One region of the Cytobacillus sp. FSL W7-1323 genome, then DNA from elsewhere that is predicted to be linked to it. Evidence: predicted binding sites of a transcription regulator. Region 1 holds the regulator's gene; the other holds the start of a gene.
The links. Region 1 encodes LexA, which represses DNA repair genes until DNA is damaged. Its sites were predicted from a motif close to CGAACATATGTTCG; they were not measured.
Positions count from the first base shown of each region.

Region 2: MKX67_RS18240 (YolD-like family protein) is a predicted target of LexA. The motif match lies at 2,376-2,389, and genes of this name have one in related genera.

Region 1 covers NZ_CP151998.1:2,049,329-2,053,549, reverse strand. Annotated here, with positions in the region: gene MKX67_RS10630 (recombinase family protein) at 312-977, opposite strand; gene MKX67_RS10625 (LysM peptidoglycan-binding domain-containing protein) at 992-1,324, opposite strand; gene lexA (transcriptional repressor LexA) at 1,483-2,103, shown strand; gene MKX67_RS10615 (DUF4257 domain-containing protein) at 2,300-2,584, shown strand; gene MKX67_RS10610 (hypothetical protein) at 3,309-3,494, opposite strand; gene MKX67_RS10605 (hypothetical protein) at 3,934-4,095, opposite strand.
Region 2 covers NZ_CP151998.1:3,614,866-3,619,086, forward strand. Annotated here, with positions in the region: gene MKX67_RS18220 (DNA-processing protein DprA) at 1-616, shown strand, start outside; gene MKX67_RS18225 (phosphoribosyltransferase) at 640-1,785, shown strand; gene MKX67_RS18230 (transcriptional regulator) at 1,874-2,098, opposite strand; gene MKX67_RS18235 (hypothetical protein) at 2,091-2,315, opposite strand; gene MKX67_RS18240 (YolD-like family protein) at 2,420-2,749, shown strand; gene MKX67_RS18245 (hypothetical protein) at 2,754-3,104, shown strand; gene MKX67_RS18250 (hypothetical protein) at 3,167-3,352, shown strand; gene MKX67_RS18255 (hypothetical protein) at 3,440-3,622, shown strand; gene MKX67_RS18260 (hypothetical protein) at 3,702-4,148, opposite strand; gene MKX67_RS18265 (DUF3231 family protein) at 4,170-4,221, opposite strand, start outside.

The DNA of each region.
Region 1 (4,221 bases):
TTATTAGGTATGGCAATGTAGCAGTGTTCTCAACTTAAAAATGTGAGACTATTAATATAGGGAGCGTATGTATGTATGTATGTAAATAAGGGGAATAAGGGAATAATACTTTCACTAACAACTAACGTTAAATGAAAAAACACGGATGAATCCTCGGAAACAAATAACCATTCACAGTTCACTTGTCTGAACCCACGAACGATTGTAGGATCTTTTAGTATGCCTTTATCTTGCTTGGTATCAGTACTAATATTTCTTAGTTTTTAAGTTAAATTACAACTAATCAATCGACTTAACATATTATGCCTATATCATGATGATTCATTATCCATCTGCTCTATATCATCTATATATTCATTATACCTACGGTTTACTGTCGCTTTAGATATTTTATAACCAAAGCCTCTTAACGTTGCAGCAATTTCTGCAAAAGTAAGGTTATTTTGTCTCAATTTTACTATTTCTTCTATTGGTACCTCTATTCGTTCTCTTCCGTTTATATTTCCTTGGTTTTTTAAATTTTTTTCAGGTCGAAAGCCTTTTTGAACAGCTTTTTGCATCCCTCTTTTTATTTTTACATTATGTAGTTTTCTTTGATACTCTTCAACCATGCTAACAATTTGTAATACCATAGAATCAGAATCTGAAAGTTGCAATTCTCCATTATGGGCAATTGTATAAATCTTCCCATTTTCTTTAAGTATACAATGTAAGATGGCAATTTTAGCATTTCCTCTTCCAATCCTGGTTTCATCTTGAATAAGAACAGCCTCTGCTTGATTTTGTTTAAGTAACTCCAATAATTGCAACACACCAATTCTTTCTAAATCATAGCCACTTGCTTTCTCACGTATGACTTCAACTACATTCATATCCTTCATTCTCGCTAAATGTAAAAGTTCTTCTTCTTGTCTAGCAAGAGACGTTTCCTGGGTATCCTTCGTCGTACTCACCCTGCAATATATAATTACATTCATTCTCTTTCATTCCTTTAGTCTTCTAATATCACACTAGCTAAATTTGTTTCAGATATTATTTCACCATTTGTAATGGGAAGATATACCGTATCACCAGGATGTATTTTACCTAAATGTATATGATTAAATTCTTCTACCCAAGCAACAAAGTCTTTAGAAGACATATTATGGGCATCTTTAAACTCCTCCGCTATTTTCCATAAAGAATCTCCTTGTTTTACTTCAACTTTTACATATTCCTCCTGATTTGCATTACCAGTGTTCAAAAATAATAAGAAAACCATACCGAAACTAAAAGCGATAAGAATAATAGCATAACTATAAGAATTCCACAATTGTTTTATCATTAATTGCCACCCCTGAATAGAATATATGTTCGATTTAATAATTTTAGTATAATGCGAACATTTGTTTCTGTCAATAAGAAAATTCGAACTTATGTTTGTATCTATTTACTACTGATGGTATAATAATCTTAATGAAATTGACGAAGGTGCGTGATAGCGTGAAATTATCTAAGAGGCAGCAAGATATATTGAATTTTATAAAAGATGAAGTAAAACAAAAAGGTTATCCACCTTCCGTTAGGGAAATAGGTGAAGCTGTTGGACTTGCTTCAAGTTCAACCGTACATGGCCATCTAGCCAGACTAGAGAGTAAAGGTCTTATTCGTCGAGATCCGACAAAACCCCGTGCCATTGAGGTATTAAATCTAGAAGAGAGCAACCCAATACCTAAAGTGCAAACGGTGAACGTACCTATTATCGGTAAGGTTACTGCTGGTCACCCCATTACTGCGATTGAGAATGTTGAGGAATATTTCCCTTTACCTGAAAGAATGGCTCCGAGTGATGAAAATATCTTCATGCTTGAAATTATGGGAGAAAGTATGATTGAAGCTGGCATATTAGATGGTGATTATGTCATAGTCAAGCAGCAACAAACAGCAAATAATGGAGAAATCGTGGTTGCTATGACAGAAGATGATGAGGCCACCGTTAAGCGATTCTTTAAAGAGAAGAACTTTATCCGCTTGCAACCAGAAAACCCTACTATGGAGCCGATTATCTTGCACAATGTATCTATTTTAGGCAAAGTTATTGGTGTTTATCGTCAAATACATTAAAAAAGAGTGTCATTATTGACACTCCTTTTTAATAGTTTGCAATTATCTTTATATGTTACTCATACAATTATAAAATTTGAAAAATTCAGTAAAATAGAATCATTACATCGAGACAAAAATATATTATAATGAAATTTACACCAAGAATCAACCTAAGGTCGCAAAAAAATCTCGGCTTTAGGAGTGTGAAGGAAAAATGTTAATGAACATTCTCTTCGCTGCGTTGATTGGTGGAATTGTCGGTGTTGCAGGACATTTGCAGAGATTAGGCAAACTAGTCAAGCCACGGATGACGAAAAAATTCATTTATTTAGGGTTCTTAGAAGACATCTTACTAGGAGGACTGGCGGCCGTATTTGTCATTGTGACAACAACACCGGATTCCCCCACTGCTGTTTTCATCATCTCTCTCGTATCTGGTATGGGAGGTGAGGGTATCTTAAAATTATTAGATACCCTAAAAGTAAAAGATCAAGAATAAAATTTTATTCCGTTCTTATGAACGGTTTTTTGTTGTATATAACAAGAACAAATTTTATTTAGACAACTTCGCTTTTTACCTACTATTCTAGCGCTAGAAATACCCGCTTAAACAGTTCTATTTCACCTTTATGGAAGGGACATAACACATTTTCGTTTAACGTTTTGTGTTGCTTCTTAAATTGTAATATGTATGTCTTACACAGCCCATAGAACCACTCTCCTGAAGTACTGTTCATCCATTCAATACGAGCTAATGTTTTTAAATTTGATACCTACTACTTGACATGATGTTTTATGGGTAAATAAATATTAAAGCATTTTTCATGAAAACAAATAGCTAGGATGATTAAATGCCAATTATTCAATTGATTGGTAACTTGAACGACCTACTTCATCATACATACACCTTAAATTCAGTTCATAAATGAATCAATTGCCCCCCTTGATTTTACATACCCAATAACCCACAAGTACTAAATCGCTTAAAGTAACTATTTCTCATTGATTTCGACTATCCGCATCATTACTTATAATTTTTCTTCCTATTATTAATAAATAAATCTGTAGACAAACTCATTTAAGGAGTTTATCTACAGTCTGAAGCAGCCGTTAAAACGGTATTTGAAGATGCCTTTTAGTTTTAGCAATAGTTATTTTCCCATATATAAGCTTCCATTAAAACACAGTAAAAGCACTCTCAACTTACGGGGTTCCTAAGTTCCTTATACTTCAACTGCAACAATATCATCACAACAGATCGTAGTAATTCTTACACGAGCTTTCTTGTCACAACAACAATGATCGTGACGATCATCGTGACGATCACAGTCTGCTTTAGCTAGGAAGACTAAATTACCGCGAATATCGATAAACTCCCCGAACACATGGCCGCCACCTTTAAGAAACACTCTCACATCCTCACCACGGGAAACGTTCTTAAAGAACTCATCGCAGCCACAATCCTTATTGTCGTCTTTGCTGTAATTACCACAACCGTGATTGTTGTTGTCATATCCATATGAGTCTGAATATCTTGGTCTTCTTCCAAAAAAACAATTATTATATCCCATATCTCTTCCTCCTTTCTATCATTATGTTAATACTATATGTCGAGGGTATTGGAGGTGTACGGGCTATATCCCCCTGTTAAAAGACCATTTATTTTCTCTTTGTTTCTATCTTTTAATTTGCTATCCTATCCTAACTAAAATAAAGAAGCAGCCGTTATGGCTGCTTTGGTTGGACTCTTTTTAGTATCTAATAAAGAGATACCAAGTTGAATGTTAATACTCAACAGTTATACTCCTTGCATACATATCTGTTTAGACACAATAAAGAAACTCCTAACTATCGTGTTTCAACTGCAACGATATTATCGCAACAGATCGTAGTGATTCTTACACGATTTTTCTTGTCGCAACAATCATCGTGACGATCATCGTGACGATCACAGTTAGCTTTTGCTAAGAAAACTAAATTACCGCGAACATCAACGAATTCTCCTGTCACATGGTCGCCACCTTTAAGAAATACTCTTACATCCTCACCACGGGAGATATTCTTAAAGAACTCATCACAGCCACAATCCTTATTGTCGTTTTTACTGTAATTACCACAACCGTGATTGTTATTGTC
Region 2 (4,221 bases), 1.6 Mb from region 1:
ATATTTCATATATTATGAAAAAGAATATCCAACCTTATTAAAGGAAATACCATCTCCTCCTTTCTTATTATTTATGAAAGGTAATAGGCAATTATTTGAGGAAAAGTATATTTGTTCAATAGTTGGTACTAGAACACCCAGTCCTCCAACGATAAATTTGATTGAAAAATATGTTTCTGAAATGGTAGATCATAATTTCATAACAGTTAGTGGTTTAGCTCTAGGAACAGACATACAGGTTCACCTTTCTACTTTAGAAAACAAGGGTAAAACAATAGCAGTTTTACCTGGGCCTATAAGTTCTATTATTCCAAAATCCCATACTAAGCACGCAACTGAGATTTTAAAAAATCATGGTTTATTAATTAGTGAGTACTATAAGGATGAACCAAATAAGAAGACTAACTATGTTAACAGAAATAGAATAATATCTGGTATTAGTAATGCTGTAATTATAACAGAATGTAAAGCAAGTAGTGGTACTATGCATACCGCTCGTTTTGCTTATGTTCAAAACAAACCACTATATTGCTTCGATAACAACTCATCAGGTGTTTTAAAAATACTTAATAATAGCTCTGCAAAATTATATAAGGGAATAAGTAATATAAAATAATTGAAAAATGAGGCGTTTACTGAATGGGAAAAGTTGTTGCTTTAACTCGGTTAACCATATTTGACGAAGATTTTAAAATGTATACTGGCATTCAAGATATGATTAATACTTTACACAGTGAAGGTCATCAATTTGTATTTATATCGCATGACTTAGTAGCTTTGAATGAGGCTAAAGAAGTTTTTAAAAACATGTTTGAGTTCAAGATAATTTGTACATTTCGTTATAAATTGAAAGATTCGATAGATGATTCCAATGTTAAGAATATAATTTTGGTCGGAAGCAGTAATGAGGATTTAATACTGGCTGCTAATAAAAAAGTACTAATAATTAATCCTGGGTGGAGCGTCAAACAGGACGAAAAACCAGCCAGATATGGTATAACCTTATCAAATCCAGAAAAATTAACGGAAGCTGTAAGATTAATAGAGAATCAATCTAGTTGGTATTATAAATTACAAGTAGATAAATCAACCCAAGTATTAGCATTAACTTCTGCAAATACTAAAAATTACTCTGTAACAAGTGAAGAAAAAGAAATCTTAGAAGGCTTCTCAAACCTTCTGAAACAAGGAGATCGCAAATATTTTAACAGTTTATACTTCCATTTGATTTCTGGAGTTATGAAAGACTCTGATTTAAGAAACGTAGACATTTGGGGTGTCTTCCCTACTTCAAATGGTGATAACAACAACGAAATAGAAGAAATAAAAGAAAGATGTAGATATTTGACGGGTAAACGGAATAACAAACCAATTTTCATCAGACATACGGTTGTTGATAAAAGTCATTACACACACCATGATAATCGGCTAAAAATTGGTTGTTCTAAACATTTTAATTCTATAATGTTAAACCCATTTTATACAAAAAAAATCAAAGGAAAAACAATTTGTATCATTGACGATTTTTTAACAAATGGTATCTCTTTTGAAACAGCCCGAAATCTTTTATTAAATGCTGGCGCAGCAAAAGTTATATTATTAGCCTTAGGTCGCTTTAGACGAGGTTCCCATGGCATTTATCAAAAAGAGGAATACACTATCACCGGAAATGTATATACAAAGGAATATGACTTCGAAATAACTTCACGAGAAAACTGTATTGGTGAATACAACGAAGACGCACGGGATGAAGTACGTAATATTTATCAAATAATTTATAATTAATTCAAAGCATTTAAGTAGTAATCAGCTACTTAAATGCTTTTTCTTTCTTTTAATTTATCTTTGTTTCTTAGCTAGACTAAACTATATATTAAAATAAAAAATGCTGAATTCTCAAGGTAATCGATTGCCCTTCTTCCCAGCTGACATATCCCTTTTCATTCAATTTATTTAAATAGCCACTTATAGTTGAAGATGAAGCAAGCCCCAATATAGCTCCTAATTCTCTAAATGATGGTTGATAATTATTAACCTCTAAATAATAAATTACTGCATCTAATGCTTCTCTCTGTCTCTTAGTTAATTTATTATGCATTCCTGACCCCTCTTTGTCTCTTAGGTTTGGCTACTGATAATACGCCATCAATGTTAAATGTCCTCATCTGTTGCTTTTGCAAGTCAAAAACCAATACATTATCTAAATTAATCTTCCTAACGATTATCAATCTATATGAAATGTCTCCAGAATTATTTAAATAAATTAATTCAATTGGCTTACGCCCTTCAAATGAGTATTTAAACAAATGATTCATTATTATCAGCTCCTTAAACATAATTTTACGGGAACATTTGTTCTATTTCAAGTTGTATCAAGAACGAATGTTTGCGTATAATATAGTCATAAGGAGATGGGATTATGATTCGTGACCGCGGAAAAATGAAATGGCAAGGGTTCTTTATGAGCGAACATACGGAATTACTTAAGCAGATACCAGCCGAATATGAAAAAGTGAAAAAGCCAGAATTAGATGAGCAAGAACTTCAGGAAATACAGCTAATAACGATGGAATCATTAAACTACACTCTTACAATCAAAATGACCATTTGGGTTGATGGGTTCACGAAAGCTTACGAGGGCATAATCGATAAAATTGATCATATTAATATGTACATCCATTTGGAAACGAATGAATTAAAAACCTTAAAATTTCACATTGATGAAGTGATATCAGTCGAAAGGGTTTAACAACATGACTAGGATTAATGAAGCTGATCGTGATGTACTAGAGCAAGCTATATACTTACCGATGATTATTATCATCCTTGAAAGAGATTTAAAAATCATTGGAAATTCCCCGTTTAAGATTAAACAGCCTTATATTACCTTAATGGAAAATACTATTAAGAAGGTTCAGCGTGATTTGAAAGAAGTTAAAGTTAAGATGAGAAAAGGGAATATGAGAGTAAACCAGATTGGACATGATGAATCGTTCACTATGTATGAGTTTCACTATAAAGGATATGATGAGCAGCATAATTATTTTAATCCAAGAATTAAGAATAAGTGTGAGGAACTTTTAAGCTTTTACCTGAGCAAATAATAGGACTTTTTTACCTATTTTTTGTTAATATAATTACATATCATAGGAAAGAGGTATGTTTAATGAAATATGAGCCATTAGGATTTATTGATGATGGCGTTACTTATCATATTTATGCAGATAAAAACACAGTTACAGTAACTGCCAAAAAAGGAGAACTCGAAATTAAATGTATAGGAGTTACATTTAAAGAGACTATAGCAGAAGCTAAGGGATTTATTAGTAGTGAACTTCATTCAAAAATGTAACACCCTCTCTTAATGAGAAGGGTTATTTTTTTGCCAAAAAAGGACTTTTTACCCGTATGTGGAACTATATTCAAAAGGAGGGAAATCATGAAGCCTAACCTTATATATAACGTAATCAAAAAGAATGGTATACAGTATTATATTTTTGCAAAATCTCATCCTGTAACTGTTGTTGGAACATCAAGCAATGGAGGGATAAAAGTTGAGGGTAATACCATTAAAGAAGCGTTACAAGAAGCATTTGAAGGAATGAAAGCCCATCTCGATTGAGAAGGGCTTTTTATAATTTATTGACAAAAAACTCTCCATACAACTCTACCTCTTATCGATAATCAAAAAATTTGATGCTTTATACCTTCATAATCTTTGTAATTGTAAATCCACTAAGTATTCCAGGAATCACAAATAACATAGGTAACCAAACAGGTCCTAATAGTACACCGAAAATCTTAAAGTTCTCAGAATAAATCAATCCAATTGTAACAAAATATGCTGAAAACACAAATGGAAAGAAAGAATATCGTCCTCCTCCACCAGATTCTTTATATGCATCCCAAATTGCAAAGAAATATAAACAAGGATAAAACATAAGCCATTGATAATTTGCGTTTTCTATGGCGCAATGAATTTCTCCTCGAAAACTATAAATAATGATTTCATTAAAATTTGATCTAACGTTAATCAGTATCTCTAGTATAAGAAAAAATGTGCCTTTAAATAATTTTCCATTTAAATACTGACCAAATCCGGGTAATGCAATACTCCAGAGTAATTTTTCTAATGGAGAATATTTCATTCTGTTTCACCTTTTGGAGCTTTACTTTTCTTTAGCAATTTCTTTTCTGTTGGGAGCCAAAGGCGGTTGTTCT